3 regions of the Bacteroides sp. AM23-12 genome follow, and region 3 is predicted to be linked to each of the others. Evidence: riboswitches for the same ligand, from Rfam matches in the RefSeq annotation. Region 3 holds a riboswitch; each other region holds the start of a gene.
What was found. Region 3 has a riboswitch for cobalamin ahead of DW640_RS22205 (anaerobic ribonucleoside triphosphate reductase). Riboswitches for the same ligand answer to the same signal wherever they lie in the genome.
Positions count from the first base shown of each region.

Region 1 (10,317 bases), on a different contig from region 3:
CTTCATATCCGGCACAAGCGAGGAAGTTGCAAGAGTATTGCGCACGTGCCTGACGCATAGCCAGATTACCGATAGTCAGCATGAATGCTTTCGGACGTTTGCCGGAAGCTTCCGTTTCAAGACGCAACGCCTCAAATTCGCTGGCAGCACGGTCAAATACCAAAGTATCCACATCTTTCTCGCAAGTATGAGCATCACCTCCGCAGCAGCATTTAGCTTCTATCGGCTGTTTCTCGCCTGCTTTTTCATTGAAGTTCGGGAACTGGTTGGTACCCAGTAGCACTTCGCGACGTTGAGCAACTGCCTTATGACGAGCCTTGTTGCTTTCGTTCACTGCTGCCTGAACTGTACCGGCTTTCAGTGCAGCATAGAAACCGCCTGCCTCTTCTACGGCAAGGAAGAGTTCCCACGCTTGTTTAGCGATAGACACTGTCAGGTTCTCGATATAATAAGAACCGGCAGCCGGGTCTATCACTTTATCAAAATGAGATTCTTCTTTCAGTAGCAACTGCTGGTTACGTGCAAGGCGTTCAGAGAATTCATCCGGAGTCGAATAGGTCTTATCGAACGGAACGACTGTCATTGAATCCACACCTGCCAATGCAGCACTCATCGCTTCAGTCTGTGTACGAAGCAAGTTCACATGAGCGTCAAACAAAGTAAGATTGAAAGTGGAAGTTTCGGCATGAACCGCCATCTTCGCAGCACAACGACATTCTCCATTAGCCCCCTTATTATCGCAATCACGCAAGCATTCAGGATGGTAAGAAGCTACAATGTTTGCCCACAGCATACGTGCTGCACGGAATTTTGCAATTTCAAGGAAGTAGTTGGAACTGATACCGAAGTTGAACTTAATTTTCTTGGCTACTGTAGCAGCAGGGATACCTGCGTCTGTCAGCTGGTTCATGTATTCATTACCCCATGCCAATGCATAGCCCAGTTCCTGAGAAATGTAAGCTCCGGCATTGTTCAGCGAGATTGCATTTACATTCAGTACACGATAGAAAGGAAGCGGTTGGATAGCTTCGATCAGGGCTTTGGCAGTTTGAACCATATCGCCTTTTTCTTTACCGCGAGTCAGCATCTTGTTAAAGAAGTCATAATTGACAGAACCTCTCAGTTTCTTCACATCATAATCCTTCTTCTGGAAATAAGCTACCAGCAGACCGGCCAATTCAACCACATGTCCCTGACAAGTAGAGAAGTTCAGTTCTACACATTCAGCCTGAATATCATTCAACAGTGTTTCAATGTATTCCGCATTGAGTTCCTTTGCTTTTACGTGGAAAGAAAGTGAGTCAACACCTTTGTTCAGAATATCCAGTGCTTTGGCATTGGCTTCCTTCGGGCATTCTACTTTGATTTCCTGACGAACCAACCACTCATTATTGTTCTTCTTGGTTCCTCTCAGATAAGGAAATTCTCCGGGAAGTGCATCTGTAGTTTTCAAACCCTCCAGATCTTCCATCCGGTAGAAAGGTTTCACTTTGAACCCTTCGTTTGTCTTCCAAACGAGCTTCTTCTCAAAATCAGCACCTTTCAAGTCGGCTGTAACCTTCTCCATCCATTGTTCGGTGGAGACAGGAGAAAAGTCTGAGAAGAGTTTTTCTTTTTTGTCTGCCATAGTTTATTTAAAATTAAAACAAGAATTAATATTGTCTTTATTTTTATTTGTCTCTTTCTAAATGTCAGTCGTTCGACTTGCAAATATAATTAATAAGTTCGAACGATTCTTCTTTTTAGAAAAAATTCGCACTACAGGTTACAGAGAGAAAATGAAGAATGATAAACTAAGAATGAAGAATCTCCGTGCAACTTAAGGCTAAACGAAGCAAATTCTTCATTCTTCATTTTTAGTTCTCCTTTTATTTGATTAGCTCCGATGTAATGAGTAATTTTGCACCCGTTTTTAGAAGAACATTATAAAAACTACTAATATTTATGGATTGGTTACAAAGTTTATTGTGGGACCCTAGCTCTGTGGCACACATTGTATTCCTCTACGCTTTTGTAGTGGCAGCCGGTGTGTATCTCGGTAAAATAAAGATATTCGGAGTATCTTTGGGAGTCACTTTTGTTTTGTTTGCCGGCATCCTAATGGGACATTTCGGCTTCACAGCCGATACACACATCCTACATTTCATCCGTGAATTCGGATTGATCTTGTTCGTATTCTGTATCGGTCTTCAGGTGGGGCCATCGTTCTTCTCTTCTTTCAAAAAGGGGGGAATGACATTGAACCTGTTGGCTGTAGGCATCGTAGTGTTAAATATTGCTGTTGCATTGGGGCTTTATTACCTCTGGAACGGTCGTGTGGAATTGCCGATGATGGTGGGTATCCTCTATGGAGCTGTGACGAACACTCCGGGACTTGGTGCCGCCAATGAGGCCCTGAACCAGTTGAGCTACAACGGACCGCAGATTGCACTGGGTTATGCCTGTGCGTATCCGCTGGGTGTGGTAGGTATTATCGGTTCTATCATCGCTATCCGTTACATCTTCCGCGTCAATATGACCAAAGAGGAAGAGAGCCTGAAAACTCAGAGCGGAGACGCGCACCACAAGCCGCATATGATGAGCCTTGAGGTACGCAATGAGTCTATCAGCGGAAAAACACTGATTGAAATCAAAGAATTTCTGGGACGTAAGTTTGTTTGCTCCCGTATCCGTCACGAAGGACACGTAAGTATTCCGAATCATGAGACGATATTCAATATGGGCGACCAGTTGTTTATTGTTTGTTCGGAAGAAGATGCTCCCGCCATCACCGTATTTATCGGAAAAGAAGTGGAACTGGACTGGGAGAAGCAAGATCTTCCGATGGTTTCCCGCCGTATTCTGGTTACTAAACCGGAAATTAACGGAAAAACGCTCGGTTCCATGCACTTCCGTAGTATGTATGGTGTCAACGTGACCCGTGTCAACCGTTCCGGTATGGACCTGTTCGCTGATCCGAACCTGATATTACAGGTAGGTGACCGCGTAATGGTAGTAGGTCAGCAAGATGCGGTAGAGCGTGTAGCTGGTGTTTTGGGTAACCAACTGAAACGTTTGGACACACCGAATATCGTTACTATCTTCGTAGGTATCTTCTTAGGTATTCTTTTAGGAAGTCTCCCGATTGCATTCCCCGGTATGCCGACTCCTCTGAAATTAGGTTTGGCCGGCGGTCCGCTGGTGGTAGCTATCCTGATCGGACGTTTCGGACACAAACTTCATTTGGTGACTTACACCACAATGAGTGCCAACCTGATGCTGCGTGAAATCGGTATTGTGCTATTCCTTGCCAGTGTAGGCATAGATGCGGGTGCCAATTTTGTGCAAACAGTTGTAGAAGGCGACGGCTTACTGTATGTAGGCTGTGGTTTCCTGATCACTGTCATCCCGTTGCTTATCATCGGTGCAATTGCAAGACTATATTATAAGGTAAACTACTTCACTCTGATGGGATTGATAGCCGGTAGTAATACGGACCCTCCCGCATTGGCTTATGCCAATCAGGTGACATCCAGTGATGCACCGGCAGTAGGATATTCTACTGTTTATCCATTATCTATGTTCCTTCGTATCCTAACGGGACAGATGATATTACTGGCGATGATGTAAAGCGAACTAATTTAATTAATAAATAAAGCCGACCAAATTCAGAAAGAATTTAGCCGGCTTTATTATTATCGGGATTTTGTTTTCTTTTTCAATTACATTCCAATCTGTAGTTTTTTAGCCACAAACTCTTCCACAAACCGCACCGTCTCCTCAATCCCCAAAGAAGAGGAATCAACACACAAATGATAAGTAGCCGCTGCTCCCCATGTTTTATAACTGTAGTAATTATAATACTCCGAACGTCTCTTATCCGCTTTTTCTATCATCTCTTCCGCCGCCTCCTCATCAATACGATGCATCTGACACAACCGTGCGATACGATCTTCTTTAGTAGCCGAGATAAAGACATTTGCACAACGGGGATGTTCCCGTAAAATATAGTCGGCACAACGTCCGACGAACACACAGGATTTCTCTGCCGCCAGACGACGGATAACATCACTCTGCACCTTAAATAAAGCATCATTGCTCAGACAGTTGGTACATGGCATTGCCCCTTCACTGATGAAAGGAAAACGCATACCGAACAGTCCGCCGATAATGCCTTGCGAGGCTTTTTCATCAGCTTTTTCGAAGAACTCCTTACATAAGCCGCTCTCTTCGGAAGCCAGATTGATCAGTTCCTTATCATAAAAGTCGATTCCCAAACGGGCAGCCAACTTCTCTCCTATTTCTTTTCCGCCGCTACCTAACTGGCGACCGATATTGATAACATAATTACCGCTCATAGTACATTTTGTTTTATGGTTTGATAGCAAACATACGACTTTTTTCTAAAAGATGCACCATTATACAAAAGTTATATTTAAAAGAAACAATCGGAAAGCATCCTTTTTTCATATATACTCTGCCAATAATACATCTACATGGCACAGGAGTCCGGCTATCACCCACCTATTTTTTCTTCTTGCCCCACTTGGGAGTTATACCGATAAAGAACTCGAAGTTAATTCCCGGCATCGGACGGGATAATACCGAAAGATACTCTTCGTCAAAGAGATTATTGACTGTCCCTTTTAAGGATAAATCTGCCCAACGGAGTGAGAATCCTTTTTCAAGGGTCACGTTGCTCATGAGATAGGGTGGAAGATGTCCCGTATAGGATACAGCATTACTCGTCATTGTATAACGTTCGCTATAGTAACACCATTTATAAAGAAGCCCCCAACTGCGATATGTCAGCCTGCCTGATAACGTAGCTGAATATTCGGGTATGTATGGTAACTGCTTCCCTACTGACTGGTCAGCCTTGCTCGTAGGTTCACCTTCATTAATAGAAGGAGTCCACGCAAATGTTCCATTTAATCCAAGCTTCCATGCTTTATCAATTGCAACTGCATAATCAGCCTGTACTTCCACGCCATAGGCGTGTACTTTTTTAAGATTAACGGGGGAATAAAATCCCTTCGACGTAGGTAGCCAAATAATCCAGTCGTTTATATGTTGATCGAACCAGGAAGCCGAACCGGATAATGTATAAACATTATCCTTATCCACAGAAAAGGACAGCCCCGTTTCGTAAGTAAATCCACTTTCATTATTCAATGCCGGATTGCCACCCGGCAAAAAATAAAGGTCATTCAATGTCGGAAAACGATAATTACGGGTAATAGAAGCCTTTGCCATTATATTGCCTCTTTTAGAAAGAACATAATCTACAAAAAAGGCAGGAATAACCGGTGCCCATTTAGTCCCGAACATCTCTCCCCGCAGGACCAATGACATACCCAACCGATTGACCGGCTGCCATTTCAATGAGACATTACCCGACAACTCAATACGTCCTTTATCAAAATAAACAATAGAATCATTCTTCCTTCCCTGACCATACTTATCGTTCTTATTATCATCTTTATTCAGATCTTTATCCAAACTATTCACCAAATGCTGATGAGCCGACACACCCGCCGTCAAAAGGAGTTTATCTGAGAAAAAATACTCTCCATCCAACTGCCCGTAGAAAGTATTGACTTTACTACGTGAACGGGTCATTGTAGCCATTATACCATTTCCCAAATCCCGCTTATAGTCGTACGCCAACCATGTATGCACATAACCTCCCCTTGCCGATACTTTCCAGTTTTCACGCGTATGATCCCATGATAAAACACTTCGCAGTGTATGTTCCCGTTGTCGGTTCTCGAAATCCATAAGATCACCCTGATCGGTCGTCAGTAATGCCAGTTCACGGTTAGAATCAGTATACCACGCATTCAGTCCGAAGCGATCACCTTTACCCGTATTGTAATATACCTCCTGTAAAATGTGCAGATCTTTGTATGCACCACTACGATTACGTTCTATGGGATAATACTGTTCGATTATATTATATTTATCATCATAAATATTCTCTTTCTTATCATGATTACGATATTTATAATCATTGGGCGACGACTGATAGACCGCCCGCGTCGAGATCTGCCAATGTTTATCTCCATACTTCAATTGCAGAAACTCATCGAAGGTACTAAATGAACCGATACCTTGAACATATTGCATTCCGAAGCCTTCTTGATGAGCAGGCACTGTAGATAATTTCACCAATCCTCCCAAACCACCACCAGCCATATTCACCGATGAAGTGCCATGCAGCAAAGAAGCGTCATCTATAAAATAAGATGGAATCATCGAAAAGTCAGTCATCCCCAACATTGGATTGTTGATACGCATACCGTTCCATGTTACCTGTGTATGCGAAGCAGACGTTCCCCGAAATGATACAGTAGAAAGCGTGGCACGTCCGTAGCTTTTTACAAAAATAGAAGAATTGAAAGTGAGTATATCCGCCATTGACAAGGCTATATTCTCCTTAAGCACAAGTGAATCAAATCTGGTCTGCTGTACGCCTATATCTTTCATCGGGCGCTTTCCTAAAATTTCCACTTCACGAATGACAATTCCCTTTTCCGCCCAATTCTTATTGTCGCTGCTGTGTTGTTGTCCACTCATTATAGATGGAAGTAATAAAAGAACTCCTACAAACTGCACTAATAATATATTTCTCCTCATATTCTTCTCTACCGATTACTTCCAACAAAATGCTCCGGGAATAATCCCTACATAAAACTCATCCACAAGTTCCCCATCTTTCGTATAGCGATAAATCATCCCCTGTTGCTGATAGTCAATAGCATCAGCCACATAGACATCTCCATTCTTCGGACTAACCGTCAGACCATAATACTTCGTATCACGATACTTGAGGAAAGGACGTACGGGGACACGCTCCGCATCAACAGACATACGCCAAATATCTTTGTTAATCCAGTAAAGTTCATCACCCGCACCATTAAGCTGTACTTCCGAAGGAGCATCTCCCAACTGAAACTTAAATTGTTTCTCTATCTTGAATGTTTCGGCATCAATGCAATAAAGCGATGGCTCCTCATACCCGTATGGACTTCCTTTATACCCTCCATCAGTAATCGTCCACATCTTGAAGTTCTTATCCATAACGAGAGAAGTAGGTTGTATACCTACAGTAAGCTGATCTACCACCTTGTCCGTTGTAGTATCTATCTTTAATATACGATTCTGATAAGACCAGCAATTTACATACACATATTTGCCATATTGTACCATCTGTTCTGTTGAGCCTGTTTCCATCGTCATATCCGGACATTCGATATATCCGGTTATCTGATAAGTTTTGGGATTGACAATGAAAATACGATAATCCCAAATCTGTGTGACATAGGCTTTTTCGTCCGAAATAAAATGAATGTAGCGTGGAGAAGTAAGTCCCGTAATGCGTCCCACTTCCTTAAATGTATTAATATCAATGGCAAAAATGACGTGAGAGTTGTTTACTACCACCCAACCGACATCATTACGAATAGTCATTGACTGTGCTACATCTCCCAACTTCATCGCATTAGCCCGATAGAATACTTCATTTTCTACCGTTTTCGTTTCCGGGTCATAATAAGATAAGGTAGCATTACCATACTGAAAGTTCCCTTCATTGGTAATGAAAAGACCGTCTCCCGTAGCTGAGAAATCCTCCATCTCACCATAATCCCATTTCATACAACCGATAAAAGCCGTCAGACAGAAGACAATAAATAAAACAGATAGTAAAATTCGTTTCATAATTAAAAGTGAGAAAAGGTTATTAACTAACTTGTCGCATCACTCATTAGACATCTGCCAGCAAATTATAATTTGCGACAAACATCAAACATAGCATTTGTACCGACCGGTTGAATGAGGAATCAATTGAATATAGGAATGAACTATACCAGTTGATTTCTACCCGAAACCCGCGGGTATAAATCTGCAGCGGCAAGGCAGGTCTTCTGACTCGTCCCCGTTTATCACGCCTTCCCAGTGATGTCACCAGTGGCAAAGAATGTGATAAACTCATCTCCCGAAAGAGAGGACTTACAGCAGCAGGTACTGTCCCGGATTTACACCGGATTCCCTTTTCATCGTTTTGGAAGGTTAGACAATTCCAAATACGAACCTTGCGGGTGCAAAGATACTATAATTATATTTCACGCCTCACTTCTCCCCTGTCTTTTTTATCAAGAACAAAAGATTAAAGACTTCTTCAAATTAGCACATTATGAGCAAGCAGATGAAAAAGAGAAAAGTTTGCCCTCTGTTCCTTCCTATCTTTCGGATAAAAACCGGATGACTCATCAAAAAGAGGAGGAATTTCTATTTTCACAAAAGCGGCTTAATATCAAAACCATCAATTTTCAATCATTTTAGCCTAGATTACAAGAATATGCAAGCAACAGCAAACAAAAGAAACTATATCTACGACATTTTATCATAAACTAAGCATCCATATCAAAAGAGCAAACAGCACAAAAAAGCATAATAACGTACAAAATAAGATTGCTTCTTAACCGAATTAACATTGCTTTATAAGCAAACTAAGATTGGTTTTAAACCAAACTGACCTTCCTTTAAAACCAAACCCGCCTTCCTTTAAAAGAAAATCAACCTACTTGGTCGGCAAAAGCTGCATATATAACCATTTTTCCTGCATAACGGCCTCCGCTTTCCGCATATTCTTGCATATAAGTAATCCATTTTTCTCCTATTTCAAGTATTTAGCTTCTATTTTCCCAATAGAAAATCTTAAAAACAGAACATTTGGAGATGGTGTCACTATACCATCGGCATAGTGACACTATCCTGCAAGTATGGTGACACTATCAGAGAGAGATAGTGTCACCATATCCAATTCCTCCTTTCCCACCCCCGACAACGTAATAAAAATTAATTAGTTAAAATAGACATATTATATAAAAAGATAACTATCTTTGCGGTCAAGAAGTTGGTTCTTCGTTGCTATAATAAGTTGTATTTCATTCGATTAAGATATAACAAAAGCTATCGAAGATTAAAAGGGAATGCCGTGTGAATCGGCAACAGTATCCGCTGCTGTATTTTCCCGTACTGCCCTTGAAGGACAGTACAGTTTGTAGCAATTTGTCACTGGAAATTTTCTCTGGGAAGGCGCTGCAAATAAGGGAATAAGTCAGAAGACCTACCTCCTTTCGGTTGGATTTTACTCCTGCGGCATACGGGAGGTAGTTCGTTGTCTTTTTCCACAGGCGCTTACCATGTGCGGACGGAAGAGGCTTCTTCTATATTTATACTTACCGGGATACTGACTGCCCAGCGTAAAATCCATTATCATTCCTGTTTGCAAACTAATTAAAAGTATGCTTATGATAAATGGATTTTTAAAAACAATCGCTAGCTTATTAATGCTATGTACTGTCGTGTCTTTCGCCTCCTGCCGGAACGACGGTGATGATGAAGAATTGGGTGGCGGGACAACAGGTCAACCACCGGTAATTACCTTCGACAACGGTACGGGAATCTACACAGTAAAGATTATGAAAAGCATCACAATCACTCCCCTAGTGAACGATGCCACCGATCCTGTATATACATGGAAAGACGAGAAAGGTAAAATAGTATGTACAGACCTCTCATACACCTATTCACCTAAAGCGGAAGGAGAAGTCTATTTCAAATTCCGCGTGGACGCCAAGAATGGTTATGCCGAAGAAGAACTGCGGGTAGATGTAGTGGAAAAAATGATACCTTCCGTATCATTGATTCCCGCCTACTCTACCTATATGGGAAAGAGCGTAACCCTCGAATCTTCCGTAAATTTCACTGAAGGAGCAAAGTACGAATGGGTGTCCATTGACGAAAGCGGTAAAACCAAAGAAACGGTCGGAACCGAAGCTACCTATACGTTTACCCCCACCGAAGAAGGACAATTCAGTTTCAAACTTACGGTTACCAACGAAGACGGTAGCGGGAATGCGTCGACTTCCGTACTGGTATCACCTGAGCCAGTGATGAATATAACCTTCAGCAGTAATCAACTAACCGTCCCCAAAGGTCGTGCTGCCTGTATAGCTCCCGTCATTACGGATACAACAACCCATGCAACCTACGTGTGGGAAGTAGACGAAGTAATGCAACAGGGAGAAACTGGCCCCACTTTTACCTTCACTCCACCAACAGCCGGAAGCTATGTGGTAAAAGTAACCGGAACAGATGGCGACATAATAAAAAGTGCTATCCAGACCGTAGTCTGCCTGCCGTCTGATGAAGCCAAATACTACCGCGCACCGTCAGCTGGTAGTTCGGACAGTAAAGTGAAAGTATACCACCTACGCCCTGCTCCGGGACAATTCATAGCACAGATTTCCGGACAGACCGAAGAAGAAG
Region 1 covers NZ_QTLF01000001.1:84,057-94,373, reverse strand. Annotated here, with positions in the region: gene mutA (methylmalonyl-CoA mutase small subunit) at 1-1,627, opposite strand, end outside; gene DW640_RS00315 (putative transporter) at 1,945-3,609, shown strand; gene DW640_RS00310 (AAA family ATPase) at 3,702-4,337, opposite strand; gene DW640_RS00305 (TonB-dependent receptor) at 4,504-6,558, opposite strand; gene DW640_RS00300 (YncE family protein) at 6,634-7,701, opposite strand; cobalamin riboswitch at 7,880-8,093, opposite strand; cobalamin riboswitch at 8,925-9,135, shown strand; gene DW640_RS24280 (hypothetical protein) at 9,134-9,265, opposite strand; gene DW640_RS00295 (PKD-like domain-containing protein) at 9,297-10,317, shown strand, end outside.
Region 1: another riboswitch for cobalamin. It lies ahead of DW640_RS00300 (YncE family protein); the one in region 3 lies ahead of DW640_RS22205 (anaerobic ribonucleoside triphosphate reductase).

Region 2 (10,317 bases), on a different contig from region 3:
AGGCAAGTAGTCCGCTGGATATATACTATCAATGGTATCAGAATGGAGAAGATATGTCGACCGCCCCTTCATTCACATTCAACGCCGAACATCCCGGCCGTTCCAAAGTTATTTTAGAACTCAGCAATGACTTGGGAAAAGTGACATTAGAAAATAAAGTGATGGTTCCGGGAGCGGATTACTCCAAAGGATGTCTGATTATCAATGAGGGATGGTTCGGACACGGATCCGGAAGTATTTCATTCTATAATTATGAGAAGAACAGCATTGAACACTGGTGCTATAAGAATCAGAATTTCGGAGATGTGCTGGGAGTTACCTCACAATCGGCTACTTTGTGGAATGGGAAGTTGTATGTCTGTTCAAAAGAAGATAATCAGTTGGTGGTGATGGATCCTAAAACTCTGTATGCTGAAAATAGCTGTGGCAAACTAGCTAATTATCAAGCTTATGAGTTTATCGGTTTGAATGACGATTATGGAATAATTACTCATGGAGGATATTTCAGCCGTATCAATTTAAAAACGTTTGAAACAATTACACTGGTATCGGTAGGAAATACGTATACCGGAACAGGTAGCGGAATCGCTTATAACGGAAAACTCATATTAAATGTGAACTCCTCCGGGTGGGGAAGTCCTAAAGTGTATACCATAGACATTGCAGAATTATGCTCACCCGATCTCAAGCCTACAGACAAAGTCGCATTCCAGGAATTAGATATTACAACCTATGGTGGTACTCGCTTTGTACAATGTAAAGATGGAAATATCTATACTGTAGAAACGACCAAAGACGGTAAAAACAATCTGGTAAGAATCAATGCTGATTTTTCTCTGGAAAAGGTTGCAATGCGTGACGATTATTCTCCCTCCTCGTTCGGTGCTTACAGAGAAGCCAGTTTCTGCGGCACTCCTGAAGGAATATTCTACTACATCGCAGGAGGAAAGATATACAAAGCCACTTTTGACGATCCCGCCCCTGAGGAGACACTGACCGAATACACCAAAGAAGGTTACGGATTCTATGGCGCAGGCATCCGCGTCAATCCAAAGACCAACGAATTACTGGCCATGTACCTGACCGGAGACTATCAGAAAAATCTTCTGGTAAGATTCAACGCCGCCACAGGAGAAAAGATATCAGAAATAGCATACGATGGCTATTATTTCCCGGCTACATTCATTTTTAACTAATAACAAGACTCTGAAACAAGATGAATAAACTATATACCACTTTATTAATAGCCTGCCTTGCAGCAGGTTTTACCGCCTGTAACGACGACGATTGCGAAGATTTGCACCTCGGCAATCTGGCACATTATCCGAACGTACTGAAAGGAACTTTCCCGACAGAAAGCCAAGTGTTGGAATTAGGAGAAACGTTGGAGATTACTCCGGAACTGCTTAATCCGGAAGGAGCCACCTATTCATGGCTGGTCAATGGAAAAGAGTATTCTACCGAACCGACCTTTAGTTACAAAATAGACAATCCATGTCGCGCGGACCTGTCATGTATCATCAAGAATAAATACGGAAAAGTAGAAATGAGCACAAGTTTCAGCTCTAACCACAACTTTTCCAAAGGATTCTTCTACGTAGCAGACGGAACATTCAATTTCTATGATACCGAAAAGAAAACTGCTTATCAAGATTGTTATGCTTCTTTAAATGCAGGAAAAACTTTGGGAATTGGTAACTACGACTCTGCAAATATCATTCACAGCAACGGAAAGTTCTATCTGCTTGTGGGCACCAGCACATCGAACCGAGATCATTTCTACATTGTCGACGCCAAGACTCTTTATTACGAAAACTCCGCTGTAGTAGGCGCAAACCTAAGCGGTCTGACCATTCTGAACGAACAATATGGATTAGTGACAGGAGATGGCATACGTCGTATTGACCTAAAATCACTTAACAATGTCAGGATCAAGAATGAGCGTCTGCTTTGTTTCTATAATAGCATAATCTACAATGGCAAAGTGCTGAGCAATGACACTTATAAAGATGAGTCCAAAGTGAAGTATTACGATGTAAACGAGCTAATCGCAGCTAAAGAAGGAGAAGCTCCTGCCGTTACAGAGCTAGATATCATTCAAAAACAGAAAATCAATTTTGTACTGGCTAAAGACGGTAATGTTTATACTCTTGAATCGGCTGATAACGGATGTAATATCGTAAAAATAAAGAATGACTTTACTTTAGAAAAAGTCTTTGCAAACTTCCAGCCGGCCAAGGGACCGTATCATTCAAGTCCGACCATAGGCATGGTAGCATCCGAAACAGAGAATATTATTTATCTGGTATCGACCGACGGAGCTATATATAAATATATTTTAGGCGATTCAGACTCTCTCAAAGCACCTTTCATTGCCGCAGAATCAGGAGTTTCAATTACTGCTCCATTGCAGCTGAACCAACAAAGCGGAGAACTCTATGTAACTTATACCGAAGAACGGAAAGATGAATCTAAAATCGTCGTTTACAGCAAAGACGGAAAAGTTCTCCACACAGTAGACTGTGGTGAGAGCGTTCCTTCACAAATATTATTCAATAACTAAACTAACATAGAAAAATGAAAAGATATTGGTATCTGATGGCTATAGCAGCCACTCTTTTGGCTTCCTGCAACAAAGATGAGGAAGAAACGGAAATTCAAGGATTCAAAGTGCTGGAATATCGTCCGGCACCAGGGCAGTTTATCAATGAAGGCTTCGACTGCCAGACAATGGAAGAAGCAAACGCTTATGCAGAAGAGCGCTTCAACAAGAAACTCTACGTCTCACTGGGATCTTTCGGCGGATACATCACCATTAAAATGCCGAAAGAAATAAAGAACCGCAAAGGATACGACTTCGGTATTATCGGCAATCCCTTCTCCGGAAGTTCCGAACCGGGCATCGTATGGGTATCCGAAGACGCTAATGGCAACGGAAAAGCAGACGACGTATGGTACGAGCTGAAAGGAAGTGACGAACCGGAACGCGACTATTCCGTCACTTACCACAGACCGGATGCAGCCGGAGATATCCCTTGGGAAGACAGTAAAGGAGAAAGCGGAGTCATCAAGTATCTCCCTCAATATCACGATCAGATGTATTATCCGAACTGGATTAAAGAGGACTCCTATACATTGAAAGGAAGTATGCTCGAAGCACGGACAGAGCAAGAAGGCGGAATATGGAAAAACAAGGATTTCGGAAAAGGATATGCCGACAACTGGGGAAGCGACATGGCAAAGGATGACAACGGCAACTACCGGTATAATCAGTTTGACCTGGATGACGCCGTTGACCAGAATGGCAATCCTGTAACGCTGGAACGTATTCATTTTGTGAAAGTACAGAGTGCCATTTTGAAGAATGTCGAGTCGATAGGTGAAGTGTCAACCGAGGTGGTTGGATTCAAAGCTTTTTAAAAAGCTGTTCAAAGTCATGGATTTACCTTCGCTCCTCTCTTGCAAAAGACAAATAAACTATCTATCTTTGTCGCGCATTGGTTTGCAACTCTCATGCACGAGGGAAGCAATTAAAAGGGAATCAGGTGAAAGTCCTGAACAGTCCCGCTGCTGTAAGTTCATTTTTTGGTTGCGAGCAATCGACTTTATAGCCACTGGAAGGGTATTCCGGGAAGGCGTTCGCAACAGGAACAAGTCAGAAGACCTACCATGCAAACTCGTTTCACTGCTTTCGAGGAAAAAGCGATGAGTCTAATGAACCGGACAATCCGTCCATCATTTCATTCACCATTCTGATTCAGAGAAAGTGTGTACTAATTAATAAACTCTGCCAAGTTTATTATGATGTCCGGTCGAAGTGAGTTCGCCCGGACATCTTTTTACATTATGAACAGACTGAAAGAAAACAATGAGAAGGAATACTTTTATTAAAAAGATGAGCGTACTACTCTGCTGTCAGGCTTTGTCCTTATCCCTTTTTGCCCAACAACAAAAAGTGGATACAGCACATATCTACTCCATCCCCGAAATCATGGTATCCGACCCTTATCAGACGCGTGAAGTCCGTTCAGCCTCTCCTCTGCAGGTTTTCAATAAGGACGAATTAAAGAATCTGCAGGCCCTGCAGGTATCGGATGCGGTAAAACATTTCGCAGGAGTTACCGTGAAGGACTATGGAGGTATCGGAGGATTAAAAACCGTCTCCATCCGAAGTCTCGGAGCACAGCACACCGCTGTTTCCTATGATGGCATCACCGTCAGCGACTGCCAGACCGGACAAGTAGACATCGGACGTTTCTCCCTAAACAACGTTGACCGCCTTTCGCTCAACAACGGACAAAGCGACAACATCTTCCAGCCTGCCCGTTTTTTTGCTTCTGCCGGCATACTGAACATACAGACACTGACTCCGCACTTCAAAGAAGACAAGCCGACTAATATAGCCGCCGAATTTAAGACCGGTTCATGGGGATTAGTAAATCCTTCCCTTTTTCTGGAACAACAACTCAACAAGAAATGGAGCATGACCGCCAACGGCGAATGGATGTCTTCGGACGGACATTATCCATTTACCCTGCGTTACGGGAATGATGCCGATGTTCAGGTCAGTAAAGAGAAGCGCCGGAATACGGATGTAGAAAACCTTCGGGCTGAGATAAGCGCTTTCGCCAATCTCTCCGACAAAGAGCAATGGAGACTGAAAGCCTATTATTACCAGTCCTCACGGGGGCTGCCCAATGCCACTACCTTATATTATGACTTCTCCCGACAAAATCTGCAGGATAAGAACACCTTTATCCAAAGCCAGTACAAGAAAGAGTTTAGCAGAAAATGGGTATTCCAGACCTCTGCCAAGTGGAACTGGAGTTATCAGAACTATCAGGACCCGGATGCTCTTACCTCCGTCGGAGGAACTGACAACAGCTATTACCAGCAAGAATATTACCTGTCCGCTTCCGCTCTATACCGGATATGGAACAATCTTTCTTTCTCCTTGTCCACCGACGGAAGCATCAATACGATGAATGCCAATTTGCAGAACTTCGTCTCCCCCACCCGCTATTCATGGCTGACAGCCTTTGCCGGGAAATACGTCAATGAATGGGTGACGCTGTCCGCTTCTGCTCTGGCAACTGTCATCAACGAGAAAGCTAAAAACGGAGGTAGTGCCGGCAACCACCGGAAGCTGTCTCCCAATGTCAGCATCTCGCTAAAGCCGTTTCATAATGAAGAACTGCGGTTCCGTTTCTTCTACAAAGATATCTTCCGTCTGCCCAGCTTCAATGATTTATATTACGACAAGGCCGGAAACATCAATCTGAAGCCGGAAAGTGCTACTCAATATAATATAGGTATTACTTATAGTAAAGCCATCAACAACTTTATACCTTATCTTTCGGCCACCGTAGACGCCTACCATAATAAAGTGACCGACAAGATTGTAGCCACTCCTACCAAGAACTTATTCATCTGGAGTATGGTCAATCTGGGCAAAGTGGATATCAAGGGGATAGATGCAACTGCCAGCCTCAGCCTCCAGCCTCTGGATAAACTACGGATCAACCTTTCCGGAAACTATACTTACCAACGGGCACTGGACGTTACCAACTCCAATCCCAACTCACCGGAAGGTAAAGTGTACAAGCATCAGATAGCCTATACCCCGCGCGTCTCCGCTTCCGGACAAGCCGGAATAGAAACTCCATGGCTCAATCTTTCCTATTCATTCCTTTTCTCCGGAAAACGGTATATGTTAGGACAAAACATCAGCGACAACCGCCTGGACAGCTACAGTGATCACAGCATCTCTGCCTACAGAGATTTCAAAATACAGAAAGTTACAGCATCACTCAACCTGGAAGTGCTGAATCTGATGAACAGGAATTATGAGATCGTTAAGAATTTCCCCATGCCGGGAAGATCGGTAAGAGTGACGATAGGAGTCAGGTATTAGGTAATAGGTATTAAGTAATAAGTATTAGGTATGCAGAAAGGTCTTTTATATAATATGTTGCTACGGTTGGGGAAGTGTTTTTTTCTTTTCCCACTCTTCTTTATCGCTTGCGATGATCTGGAAGATAAGCCAAGTATTGTACCCGAAAGCAATGGGGATGTATTCGAAACCGGAACAGCGGAGATGTACATATTAAGCGAAGGACTGTTCAATCAGAATAATAGTTCGCTCGCTCGTTATTCTTTCAATCGGCAAAGATGTACGAACAACTACTTTAGTGCAAACAATCAGCGGAGACTGGGAGATACAGCCAATGACATAGCGATCTATGGAAATAAGATTTATGTAGTAGTCAATGTGTCGAGCACCGTAGAGGTGATTGACTTCCCTACGGGCAAATCCATCCGGCAGATCAGTATGTTGCGCGACAATGGCAGTTCACGTCAGCCCCGCGCGATAGCGTTTGATAAGGATAAGGCATATGTATGTTCCTATGACGGAACAGTCGCAAGGATTGACACCACTTCTCTGGAAATCGAAGAGATTGTCACAGTCGGAAGAAATGCGGAAGATATCTGCGTACAAAACGGGAAATTGTATGTATCCAATTCCGGCGGACTGGATTATTCGGGACCGGGCGTAGACACTACAGTATCAGTGATTGACATAACGACTTTCAAGGAGACCAAGAAAATAGAAGTCGGACCGAATCCGGGAAAAATACTTCCGGGGCTGGAAGAAGCCGTGTATGTAGTCACACGGGGAACTGACATTGAAGCCGGAGACTATCATCTGGTCAAAATCGACAGCCGGACGGATGCGGTCGCCACTACGTATGATGAAAAAGTACTGAGCTTTGCCATCGACGGCCCCATCGCTTATCTATATACTTACGACTATCAGACTAAAGATTCCGCCATCAAAGTATTTGACCTGAATGCAGGAACTGTCATACGGGATAACTTTATCACAGACGGAACGGCTATCCAAACGCCTTTCAGCATTCAACTGAATCCATTCAGCGGGAATGTGTATATCACGGAGGCTTACAATTATACAGTCAAAGGAGATGTCCTTTGCTTCAACCAACAAGGGCAACTTCAATATCGGCTGAATGATATCGGCTTAAATCCTAATACAGTAGTCTTCAGCGACAAGGCTTCACAAAACGAGGCAGGAGATACACCGGAAAATCCGAATGCACCTTCCGCCTTTGCCAACAAAGTATTCGAATACATCCCTGCCCCCGGACAGTTCATTAATACAACAACCTCCGCCTACGAAGACGGCTTCTCTGCCGGACAGGTTCTGGAACGTGCAACAGAGAAATTAAAGAAGAAGTCTGTTATTTCTTTAGGTGGATTCGGGGGAACGATTACAGTCGGATTCCATCAGTCAATCCGTAATAGTAAAGGCGAATATGACTTCAGAATTTTAGGCAATGCCTCATACAATCAGAATACCGGTACGGGAGCTTTGGGAGGAAGTGCCGAACCGGGCATTGTCTTAGTCTCAAAAGATGAAAATGGCAATGGATTGCCGGACGATGAATGGTATGAACTGGCAGGAAGCGAATATGGGAAAGATACGGAAACCCGTAATTACGAAATAACCTATTATCGTCCTCAACCTGCCAATGGTGATGTCCGCTGGACCGACAATCAAGGAGGAGAAGGGTTCGTCTATCGCAACAGTTACCATCAACAGGATTCCTACTATCCCAATTGGATAGAAGAAGATGAAATTACTTTTCGCGGAACACGCTTGAAAGACAATGCAATAAATGAAGGAGGTACTTGGGTAGGGTACTGTTATCCTTGGGGATATGCGGATAATCATCCCAACAGATCGGAGTTCAGCCAATTCAAAATAGACTGGGCTGTTGATCAAAACGGGAATCACGTAGAATTAGACAAAATTGATTTTGTGAAAATATATACAGCTGTCAATCAAAACGTAGGTTGGATGGGAGAAATTTCCACGGAAGTAATGACAGTAGAGGATTTACATTTCGAGAACTAATCAATAAAACAATTAATAATTTAAATGAAAGCAAAAATGAAAAAGTTATCTTTATTCTTACTGGTATCAGTATTCGCTTTTTGTGGATGTAGTGATGAGAATGATGAAGTAAAAGGTGGTGATGATAATAAAGGAGGAGAAAATGAGAAAAAAGAAGTGGTTGTCAGCTTCGAAAACCAATTAACGGAATCGGAGAGTGAATTTACTTCAACTAGTACCGAAGTTTCAGGATACTATTTTAAAGACACATTCACTGATCCTGAAAGTTATGTAACCTTCGATCATTATTACTCGGACTGGGGACAAGGGTATAGCTTCGCAGGCTTCACTTACACCAACAAAACTAGCCACTTCCAAAATTGTCAACCCAACTGTGGAAATATAAAAACCGGGGAAGTATATTTAGGTGTCTACAGTGATGAAAATACCACAGCCTCTATGACAATTATAGACTCTCAATATTCCATTAAAGGTCTATGGATAACCACTAGTAAAAATGCCTACATCGGTATGACGGAAGGTGACAGTTACGCAAGACCTTTCAAAAAAGGAGATTGGTATGAGGTTACTGCGACAGGATACGACAATAAAGGGAAAAAAATTGCTGAAACAAAAATTAAACTTGCCGATTACAAAACTGATACTGATAAACCAGTAAATACATGGATATGGTTTGATTTAACCCCTCTTAAAGATGCTTCTAAAATCACACTTATTCCTAGTTCTTCAGACTCGGGCGAGTTTGGAATGAATACTGGTAAATATTTCTGCATTGATGACCTTACTCTCATCGAAAAATAAAAATCAGGTATTTATTGTTTGACTCAAACAGAGGCTCTAATTACCACAAACAGACCCTCCGTTTGAGCCAAACAGACCGTTCAATTGCACCAAACAGACCGTTGGTTTATCCTCAATCAACCTCTCGATTACAAACGATCGACCGCATAAGTCCACTCAATCAACCGCATGACTTGAAAGAAGGTGCATAGAAACTCTAATAAGCATATCACTCCACTTTGGATAACAGTACTAAATGATAGCAAACTTGACTTTTAAACCTCATCTCTTAGATTCTACACATTCCCTTCTAGATTTTCTCTCCGTCCCATCTACTCTTTCCATGTCCCTTTAAAAACAATTACGCATCCCTATCCTTACAAAAAGTCATCAAAAACTTGTCCATCTCATACATATTCAGTATTTTAGTCGGATAAAAATATAAAATCAAGGACAATGAAATTACCTTTTGCTGAATCATGGAAAATCAAGACGGTAGAACCCATCAGAAAAAGTACCCGCGAAGAACGCGAGCAATGGATTAAAGAAGCACATTATAACGTCTTTCAACTCAAATCAGAGCAAGTTTATATTGATCTTATCACCGACTCCGGAACGGGAGCCATGAGCGACCGCCAATGGGCAGGCATGATGCTGGGTGATGAAAGTTATGCCGGTGCCACCTCCTTCTTCAAACTAAAAGATACCATTACAAGAATAACAGGATTCGAATACATCATTCCTACCCATCAAGGACGGGCAGCAGAAAATGTTCTTTTCTCTTATCTGGTACATGAAGGCAATATAGTGCCCGGCAACTCGCATTTCGATACCACCAAAGGACATATCGAAGGACGGCACGCCATCGCACTGGACTGTACGATTGACGAAGCAAAGAATACTCAACTGGAAATTCCCTTCAAAGGAAATGTAGACCCTGCCAAATTAGAGAAAGCACTAAGCGAATATGCCGACCGCATTCCTTTTATCATTGTTACCATTACCAACAATACCGCAGGAGGTCAACCTGTATCCATGCAAAACCTGCGTGAAGTACGTGCTATCGCCGATAAATACAACAAACCTGTACTTTTCGACTCCGCCCGCTTTGCTGAGAATGCCTACTTCATCAAGATGCGTGAAAAAGGTTATCAAGACAAATCAATCAAAGAAATCACCCGTGAAATGTTCGATCTTGCCGACGGTATGACAATGAGTGCCAAGAAAGACGGCATAGTCAACATGGGCGGTTTCATTGCCACCCGACGCAAAGAATGGTATGAAGGTGCCAAAGGTTTCTGCGTGCAATACGAAGGGTACTTAACCTACGGCGGCATGAACGGACGGGACATGAACGCCCTCGCTATCGGTCTTGACGAAAATACAGAATTTGATAATCTGGAAACACGTATCAAACAGGTAGAATACCTCGCCCAGAAACTGGACGAATACGAAATCCCCTATCAACGTCCTGCCGGCGGCCATGCTATTTTCGTCGATGCTTCCAAAGTGCTGACACATGTCCCGAAAGAAGAATTTCCCGCACAGACATTAACCGTCGAACTTTATCTGGAGGCAGGCATACGCGGCTGCGAGATTGG
Region 2 covers NZ_QTLF01000037.1:22,404-32,720, reverse strand. Annotated here, with positions in the region: gene DW640_RS20425 (DUF5074 domain-containing protein) at 1-1,196, shown strand, start outside; gene DW640_RS20420 (DUF5074 domain-containing protein) at 1,217-2,563, shown strand; gene DW640_RS20415 (hypothetical protein) at 2,578-3,420, shown strand; cobalamin riboswitch at 3,482-3,687, shown strand; gene DW640_RS20410 (TonB-dependent siderophore receptor) at 3,869-5,914, shown strand; gene DW640_RS20405 (YncE family protein) at 5,945-7,936, shown strand; gene DW640_RS20400 (DUF4465 domain-containing protein) at 7,961-8,737, shown strand; gene DW640_RS20395 (tryptophanase) at 9,173-10,317, shown strand, end outside.
Region 2: another riboswitch for cobalamin. It lies ahead of DW640_RS20410 (TonB-dependent siderophore receptor); the one in region 3 lies ahead of DW640_RS22205 (anaerobic ribonucleoside triphosphate reductase).

Region 3 (10,317 bases):
AGTCTGCCAACGATGATACGCCCTTTCTCCTTTTGGCTCTTTGGATGCCCGGAGACGAATGTTAAATAATTAACATTCTTTGGGGTAGTCCGAAAAGCTGGTTTTAGCTCGATAGTGCAAAGGAATGAACTAAACAGTAGTACACAATAGTAACTTAACTCTCCTCCTTCCCGAAGGAGGAGAATTGAAGATAGAACCGACTATCATTTAGCTCATAACAATATGTGAAAGAAACAAATCGGAAACAACCGGTTTTCTGGATTGATCCTAGTTTCTTCTCCTATGATTTTCGCTCCCGATGACAGATAGTTTTATTCGTCATGACCGATTCGTTTCTCTTTTCAGCGTAGACGGTTGCGACAACCGCAGACTGCTGACAATCGCCGCCACAACAGCAAACCCACTTCCGACCATAAGGCAGACCGCCGTACTCCGGTCGTGCACGACAAAACTGAAAAGTAACGCTACCAGCGTAGTACCGAACGTCTGCCCCAGCAAACGTGCCATTCCCAGCATTCCACTTGCACCGCCCGAACGTTTCGTTGGGGCGGAAGAGATAATCGTACTGTTATTGGGCGTCTGAAACAACCCGAAACCGGCTCCGCAAAGCATCAGACGAAGAATTATACTGATATCGGACGATTCGGCAGTAAGCCCCGAAAGTGAAAAAAGTCCGACGGCAAACAACGCCATCCCGATACTCCCCAATATCCCCGGATGAATGCGTTCCACCAGATAACCTGCCAACGGTGCCGTCACCAGTGTAGCCAACGGCCACGGAGTCAGCAACAATCCTGTCATGACCTCGCTGTGCCCCAACGTATTCTGAAGGAAAAACGGGAGAGACACCATGGCCGCCATCTGAGCGATAAACGAACAGATAGACGTCAGAATCGAAAGCCGGAAAATCGGTATCCGCAATAAGTCCAGCGGCAGCAACGGAGTCGTCTGAGTCAGTTGCCTCCGTACGTAAAACGTTCCTACGATGGCCAATATGATCAATTGCAGCACAAGGAAATCCATCTCCTCATGATGCGCGAATCCGTCCAGCGTATAAATCAGTAACCCGAACGTGACCGCATTGGCTATCGCACTCACGAAGTCAAACTTCCGCTTCGACCGCTCTTCCTGTCTTGGCAAATGCTTGATACCCAGTAGCAGTGCCGTAATCCCTAGCGGTACATTGATAGCAAACAGCCAGTGCCAGCTGGCTATCGAAAGTATGCCGCTTGCCACCGACGGACCGGCAGCCGCCGATATCGCCACTACCATCGCATTGATTCCCATTCCCCGCCCGATCTGGCTTTTCGGGTATACGTAGCGCAGCTGCGCCGTATTCACACTTGTGATGGCCGACGCACTGAATCCCTGAAAGATACGTGCAATCGTCAGCGTCCAGAATGAATCGGACAAGGCGCAGATCAGCGAAGTGATGCAAAACAGCCCAATGCCCGACAGGAACACTTTCCGATAACCGATAATCTCCCCCAAAGAAGAGAAAGACAGCAGCGAAACAACGATAGCCAACTGATAACCATTTATAATCCACGTAGTTACAGCAGGCGAAGTTCCGAAATCGTGCGAAAGCGTAGGGAGTACGATGTTGATAATATTCACGTCGAGCACCGACATACAAAGTGCGAATCCGATGGAAACCACTGCCCAGATACGTCTCGGCATTGGCAGTCCATCGGTTTCATCTATAGAAGTGGTATTATTGGCTTGTATCATAAAAAAAACTTATTCTAGTAGAACCTTATTTTGTTTGTAAATGTAAACAAAACAAAGAAGTACGTGTTTCAATCTTCTTTGAAATATAAGTTTTTTTAGCGCAGGAGACACGCCCACAACAGTTCGTAGTAGCTCCCCCCGCACTAAACTAATACAAAACCTCCCCCACCATTATTACCTATAACCTATTACTTATTACCTATTCTCAATATCCTCTGATTGCTGCTTCCCCGAAATTCCAGATAAGGTGAAAAGAGCGCCTGTTCGAAACGCCCGTCCACCAGCACATCTATGTAGTCGAGTACAGCCTTCAAGCGCGGATTAGCCTGAATCTCTTCGTACGTATATCCCGTATAGCACCAGATATTCAGCCCCGTTTCCTTCTTTACCCTTTTGACAAAAAGCAGGAAAGCCTCCGGATTATAAAACGGATCTCCTCCCGAAAAAGTAACCCCGTCCAGCAATGGATTGGCTTTAATTTCCCGAATGATCGATTGAATCCTTTCCTCCGTCAGCAGTTCTCCCGCCCGCGGATTCCAGCTCTCCGGATTGTGACAGCCGACGCAATGATGAGAACATCCCGCAAGATAAATCGAATACCGGATGCCTTCACCGTCAACAATCGTTTCGGGATAAGTCGATAATAAGTGGAGAGCTGAAAGTGGAGAATTGAGAGTGTTCATCTTAAAATAAAAATTAAAGTTTCGCATGTGCTGTATCCCGCATGGATTCCCCTCCTTCCAGAAGGAGGGGAATCCATGCGGAAACAATTTACGAAACTTCAGTAAAAAATAAATGAGTGTCTTTCAACTTCTACAAGTGCTTCACGCGATCCTTTTCTTCCGCCCGTTTGGCAGAGTTCCAGGAGCTGAGGTCACCTGTCAGGTATCCGGTGATACGGCGCATGCGTAAGATGTTTTCGCTCTGGCATACCGGACATTTATCGAAGATTACTCCTTTGTATCCACAGTTGTGACAGGTATCCACCGGGTGATTGATGGAGCCGTAGCCGATGCCCTCGTCGTGCATGACCTTCACGATTTTCGCGATGGCACGTACATTCTTCTGAGCTTCCCCGTCCAGTTCCACATACGTGATGTGTCCACCGCGGGTGATGGCGTGGAAAGGAGCTTCGCGCCTGATCTTCTCGGTGATGCTGATCGGTTCCTTCACATCCACATGGAAGGAATTGACGTAGTAGTCGCGGTCCGTCACGCCGTCGATCTTACCGTATTTCCGTCGGTCTATCTTGGTGAAACGTCCCGAAAGTCCTTCGGCAGGTGTGGCAAGTACGGAATAATTCAGGTTATATTTCTCTTTATATTCGTCTACCACTTTGTTCATTTCCATTACAGCTTCGTACAGCGTGTCCCATGCCTTCTGGCTGTGTCCGTGGCCTTCTCCGTAAAGTGCCACCATTGCATTGTGTCCGCCGATAAAGCCGATGCCCAGCGTACCGCTGCGTAACGCATCGCCCACTTGCTCGTTCGGATTCAGTGCGCCGCCGCCTTTCCATACGTCATTTCCCATCATGAAGGGGAACTGGCGTGCCAGTGCGGTGCGTTGATACTGGTAGCGCTCGTACAGTTGATCGGCTACAAGAGTCGCCATATTGCGGACTGACTCCATGAAAATCTCTTTCGCTTTCTGTTCGATGGCATCCTTGTTGCGTTCACCCTCAATCAGATTTTCCGCCTTGATGCGTGCTTCGATGGCGAGACGCGGCATGTTCAGTGTGGTGAATGAAAGGTTTCCGCGTCCCAGAGATGACTTTTCTCCTGCCACATTCTCAAATACACGGGTGCGGCATCCCATTGTAGCCAACTCGTAGATATACCGTTTCGGATCGTCCGCTTTCCATTTCTCGTTCTTGTTGAAAGGCGTGTCCAGGAACATGAAGTTCGGGAAAAGCGCTTTCGATGTAGTCTGACAGGCTCTCAGCAGCAGGTCGAAGTTCGGAGCTTCGTAAGTTCCCCGCATGGCGTCTTCGATGTTTTCCGCCTTCATCGCTTTCTCGAAGTCCTTTTCGGAGTAAGAAACTCCGTCCTTTACTTTGAATATCTGGATCGGGAATACGGGGACTTCACCACGTGTTCCGAGTCCTTCGATGGTGGCTTTTAGCAGTTCCTCGATCACGAGGCGGCCTTCGGCGGAAGTATCCGTTCCGTAGTTGATGGAGCTGAATACCACTTGGTTACCTCCACGGGAGTGCATGGTGTTCAGGTTGTGGATAAAGCCTTCCATTGCCTGATGTGTATCCTTCTTTGTCTGCTGGTACGCTTTCTCTGCGATGCGTGTCAGGTGTTCCTTGTCAATAATGATTTGCAGGGCTACCAGGGCGATGCGCAATGTTTCGCGTTCTGCTTCGGTCGATTTAATAGAGGGCAGATGTTCCTTGATTAAGGTGCGGATTGCTTTCTCGTCCGCCTGTGTTCCGTTTTCCATCGCCACGTAGAAGTTGATGAACGAAGCCAGATGTTTGCGGAAAGACTTTGCCACCCCTTTTGCCATGAAGAAGTCGAAGGCGGGGATTGCCTGTCCGCCGTGCTGCTCGTTCTGGTTGGTCTGGAAGATGATGGTGGCAAGCGTAGCATAACTTTGGATGCTTTGCGGTGTGCGGATGCTGCCGTTCTTGGTGCGGAAGCCACGTTCAAAGAGATCGTCCATGTCATATTGGATGCAGGTGGTCGTCTTTGTCGGGTAGTAATCGAGGTCGTGAATATGGATATCGCCCAACTGGTGCGCTTCGGCAAAACGTTTCGGCAACAGATATTTATAGGTATAGTCTTTGGTGACTTCCGATGCGAATGTCATCATTTGTCCGGCAGGCGTGTGGCTGCTCATATTGGCGTTGCTCAGGTTCACGTCGTTCTTGTCGATGGCGACGATGCCGTCCATCACGTGCTTCATCTGGGTTTTCTTGTCCCGCTCCGTGTTCCGCCATTCGCGGTAGATGATGTACTTCTTGGCTACTTCGGGGCGTACCTTCATCAATGCCTTTTCTACTAAGTCCTGAATTTCCTCCACGGTGATCGTGGGGTTAGTGAACTGACTGATTACACTCATCGTGACGTCAGCAATCAGTTGCTGCTCGTCCTGAATCCCTGTCGCACTGAATGCTTTACCGATCGCATTCTTGATCTTACTGATAGAGAAATCTTCTCTTTTACCATCTCGTTTGATGATACAAATTTCCGCGTAGTTCATAACTTTAACTCCCGAAAGTGATTAATAATATGTTTATTTGACTCCGGCAGGTCTTCTGACTTATCCCTCCCCCGCAGCGCCTTCCCACATCTGGATGCAGTGACATAGTGTGCGGATTCACAGAGAATTACAGCAGCGGGTACTGTCGCCGATTTGCACAGCGTTCCCTCATTGACTAAACCTCTTTTTAGTTCCGAAACCGGATACAAAGATAAAGGATATTGTGATAGCTTGGATAGGATTTAACATTAAATTTCGGGAAACTTTTCTTTCTGCCTGATACAGAAAGTTTTCCGTTTTGGATAACTTTTAAGAAATGATTCTTGCAGGAAATATTAGTTTTTCTTCTCTGTTATATTGAAATAGTCGGACTCTCTTTTAAGTGTCCCATGCCCCATAAGTGTACTTATTAAAGGACTCACGCTTTTATCAGACTTAAAAAAAGATAGACTAAATGAAGATTTTAAAAGATTTGCATACTGGTAGAAAGAAGTTTTCCAGAGTTGAGCGGATGCATTTTTTGCAAGAGCTGGAAGAAGAACTGAAAGTTTATTATCTCTCCTATACAGAGACAGTAGATAGGCCTTATTCCGAACAGGAACAAGAGATTATTGTCCGGATTATCAAGATGCTGATTCGTCAGCTTCGGGGTACATCCAAGTTTCAGTTGTTTAGCAGGAGAGGTACAAGACGTAAGTCCGAAGATCCGGATGATGTGGAAGAGCGGGAAGAGCGGCGAAAGGAACAGACAGACGAGATACGTTTGAAACATACCAACCTTTACTCGTACAATCCTCTTTCCAAGAAGTATAAAGCGAGGAAAGAAGAACTGCTTCGGAACCTGAAAAGGGAGTTCTAATCTTCCGGATGTTTCATTGAGAACGTCCGGGAAGTAACAAATAAGAGTAGACCGGCAAATGCGTATGTATTGTGAGTCCCTTGCGTTTGCTGAGCCTGCTCTTATTTGTTTTAGAATTAGCCAAGAAAAAATACCCTGACATGTAAATGTTTTAGTTTCATGCCAGGGTAATAATCTAATAGTTATTGTTCAGTCGGTGACTTTTATCAAGAGACCGTTTTAACAATATGCAATGTCAGTAACGGACGGAATATCCGATATGATGTACTCCATACATTCTTTACTCCTTCTACTGCTATCGGATTGTTTTTAGACTTTTGAATGTATTTCAGCAGAACCTTCCGTTGCTGGCGATTCAAAATGTCTATGTTTGTAGCCCATAGCATAAGTCCTTCTTCCAACGTTGTCACTTCAAACTGATATGAGGCATTGTAATTACGAATATAGGTAATGAAAGTAAAGGTTGCTTTCTCTGATAGAGGAAACACTGTATCGCTCATGTCGGTTTCTATCATGTTTACATCATATAAGTACATTAACTTGTAATATTTCCTATCGCCACATCCCTCGTGGTATTTTTTTGCTATATTCGCATTGTAAAGAGATATTAGATCATCAATTAAAAAGAAATCACGCCAGACGTTTTTTACGCAGTCTAATTTTACTGGGCCATTGTCATGATAGCATTCCAGAGATTCACGAATAAGTAAAGACTTCATTTTTGAAGATATATGAGACGTGTCATGAACTAATTCACGAAATAAATCATTAGTCGGCATTTCTGATTGATACTGATGAACAAAGCAATGCTTATCGTTGGCATTAACTAAGAAAGTAAATGTTTTCATAATTTCATTTATTTCATGGTTGTTTCTGAGACTTGAATCTACCCTAATGTAGGAATATATTGTTCTATGCTAGGATGTTTTATTAGTCGTTTTTTTTACTGTCTCTACTATATTAAGAAGCAAAAGAGTACTAAATACAATAAAACATGTACACCAAACATTACTTAGACCATTTAATTTGGTAGGAGGATCTATATCACCATATTTGATATTCTTCTTAAATGACTTCAACTGTTTATCTGTAAAAAAATCGACATTATTTATCCATAAGTTCAAGGCTTCTTCTAATGTCTTTGCTACATACTGACTAATGTATGTCCCACCTTTATAGTCAGCAATAAATGTAAATAGTTTCATTTTAATTACCTCCTCTACCTCTTTGATGGTCATGGTCTCCTGCATAATCCATCTGTTTTTTATAGTGATCTCTTTGTTTTTTCAATGTTTCTAATTCTTTTTTCTCTTTCGCAGTTTTATTTGTTTTAGATTTTAAATTATCATATTTCTCTTTTGCTGTACTATAATCATTTGCAGCTTGTTGTCTTTTATCAATATTCGAATGCTTTTCATTCTTCCCGCTAGACTTTGAATACCCGCTTCCGTTATTACTACCTTCGCTAACTCTTCCTTTTTTGGAGAATAGCTTCATGAATCCACTTGTTCCCATCAATGAACCGTGAGTGATATCATACACGCCTTTCGCGGTAACCCCCAAAGAAATTCCTGCGGTTTCCGGACTGAGTGCCATTCCTCCTGCAGCTTCTTCGAAACCATTAACAATCTCTGCGGCTCCTGCAAAAATACTTATGATATCACCAACATCCTGTCCTGCGTTGTAGGCAGATGCGTTGCTGTATATTCCGGTTTCACGGAGTGACGTTTGTCCAAGCAGTATGTTATCTGCCATAGCCCGTGCAGCTCCATTGGTAAAACTTAGAGTACCCTTAAAGACGTTGCTTAATCCTCTGCTTATTCCTCCCCATGTGGGCCACATTCCATTGGGATCTACTAATAGGATAGGATTGTTCAAACAGTAAGTGTATGGACTAATCTTATAGTACTTTTCCGTCATCAGGTCCATCGTATGCCATCTTCCCAATACCGGGTCATACTGCCTTGCTCCGTAGTCGTACAAGTTCAATCCGTTCTTTGTATCCAGTTCCTTTCCGTTATACTTAAAAGGTTGAACAGATGAATTTGAAGCGAATATTCCTCCGAACGGATAATAGTGGTTCACTTCTTCTATCATTCCATCTTGGCTGGCAACCACTCTGTTGTTTCCTTGATGGTCTTGGATGTAGTAGTGGAACTTTTTATCTGCTATAGAGAAATATCCCTGTTCGGTCAATAGCTTGTCCCGGCTTCCATTTTCATAGATCACATTGCCGCAGTAGTCGGTTGTAGTGGTGTTTCCTGCGATTATATGTGTAGTTTGGAGTTTAGTTCCGTCTGCGCTATATAGGTAAGAAATTTCACTACCGTCTTTAAACTGTATCCGACGTGGTAAATTTAAGAAATTGTATTGGATATCAGAAATGTTTTTATTCAAATCTTTTGTTAAATTACCGTCTTCGTCGTAGGAATATTCCGTGTCCAGATTCACACCGTCCTTGAACTCGAAACCATTCGCGTATGCTGAACTTGTGGCGCTGTCTGTCACTTTCTTGAGCTGATTGCCTGTGTAAGTAAGAGATAGGTCGTCAATTAATCCGTAACTGCTTTGTCCGGTTTGCCCATAACGCTTCAGTCCTGTGATGTTGCCATGTTTGTCATAACCGGTCACTTGTTCATTGAAGTGATTTGTATTCGTCATCGAATTGCTTCCTTCACTATAATTGGCACTGGTCAGCCTGTTGAGCTTATCGTATGAATATTGGTAATTACGGGTGATTGACTCTTTGTTTGCTTTCCACGTCATGCTACTGATATTTCCGCCATACTGGGGAGTGCCGGGACCATCAGTATAATGTAGCGTTTGAGAGAAGAGAGGGCTTTCGATAGACGTTAGCCAGTTACGGATATTATACGTATTGGTCGTTGTCAGTGTGGAAGTGCCGTCTATTCGGGTTAAGCTTTTAATATTGCCTAAGTCATCGTAGAGATAGCTCATTTTCGTAGAGTCCTTTTCATTTACGATTTGTACAGTTTCAGACAAACGTCCTGCGTGATTGTAGCTGTGTTTGGTTTCTTCGATCAGCTCGGAGTTACTTTTGGAGTGGATATGCTTGGTGTGCACAGGCTGTCCCGTAAAGTTGTAAGCAGTGTATGTCTTTTCGTATCCTCCCAGATGATTGGTCGATTTTATCTGAATGGCACGGCCGTTATAATCATAGTAAGTAACGGTATAGTCGTATCCTGTCACAGATCCGTTTTTGTCCAGTCGAGCTGTCGCGTTTCCGGTCTGCAAGCCTTGCGAACTAGTCGTATATCTTTCTCCGAACTCGCTGTTTGCTTCATAATTCAAACTGCTGTTGGAAATCAGGGTGCCGTTCTGCATCTTAAACAGATAGTCGTCATAATATTTGGCGGTAAGCACTGTGACTGAATTCAGTGCGACTCCGGTTACGGAATAACCGAGAAGAGAAGCGTTGTCCGTACGTTCACATTTGACGCATGTATTCAGTATCGGGTTGTTGAATGGGTCTATGGCGTTTTTACAAATACCCATGATACATTCGCGTCCCATTGCATCGGGCAATGCAAATTGCCATTCACCTCTTTTTCGTTGTTCTCCTGTTTGGGAGAAGATAAGGCGGTCTGCCAAGTCATAGACTTTGTACTCCCAACTGCAGCCCGGTAACTTGGTGCCTATGCACCGGTTACGCATATCATATTTATAGAGATAGGCGTATTGAGCTAAGGATGCGGAAGTTTGACTCGAATAACTGCTACCGCTTACGAGTTGGGCGGATACCATAGGTGGAAGCACCGCTTTTAAATTATCGAACTCATCATAAAGATAATAAGTGTCGTTATTCGTCTTACTGCCGTTGTTGTGCTCAATTTGCCGGCTAAGTACTACTTGGTCGAATTTATTCTTGAATTCCAATGTCACTTGACGATCTTCGTTTTCGGTTCGGGTGACGGATAGCTCGGAAGATTTGCAATTGCCGGCTACTTTCAGCTCCATGTTTTGGTTATCTTTTTCTGTCATTTCAAACCGAAGACAGTTGAGCGTATCATTTCCGGCTATGTTACTCAGATAGCTGAATTTGGTACTTGCTTTTTGCGAACGCCAGTCGCTTCCGGGACCATACACTTCCCGTACTCTTCCCAAAGGTGAATCTTCGTAGACTTTTTCTGAAAAGTGATAAGTATATTCCTTATAGTTAAAAGCATAGAAATCTTGCAGACTTTCGGTAAACTTCCAGTCTATCATTTCTGTGTTCGAACCTTGTGCGTATGGCAAATACGATTTGGCATCATCTCTTAACAAGTTATCATAAACGATCGGATGGTATATACTCTTGTTCTTATTGGAAGTACCCACTTCTATTTTCTGCGATGGATATCCCAGACCGTTGTAGTAAGTAATTTCTTTTCTTCCCCCACTTCTTGTGTTATCCAGATAATTCGTTGTGGAAATATAGTTGTCTCTTCCAATAGGTAATATTTCTATTGGAATGTTTTGAGGTGACTGTTTGATAATGAAGTGTACTGGAAATGTTGTTT
Region 3 covers NZ_QTLF01000053.1:4,512-14,828, forward strand. Annotated here, with positions in the region: gene DW640_RS22195 (MFS transporter) at 319-1,731, opposite strand; gene nrdG (anaerobic ribonucleoside-triphosphate reductase activating protein) at 1,920-2,414, opposite strand; gene DW640_RS22205 (anaerobic ribonucleoside triphosphate reductase) at 2,545-4,938, opposite strand; cobalamin riboswitch at 4,966-5,151, opposite strand; gene DW640_RS22210 (hypothetical protein) at 5,393-5,797, shown strand; gene DW640_RS22215 (hypothetical protein) at 6,004-6,645, opposite strand; gene DW640_RS22220 (hypothetical protein) at 6,715-7,002, opposite strand; gene DW640_RS22225 (DUF6443 domain-containing protein) at 7,004-10,317, opposite strand, start outside.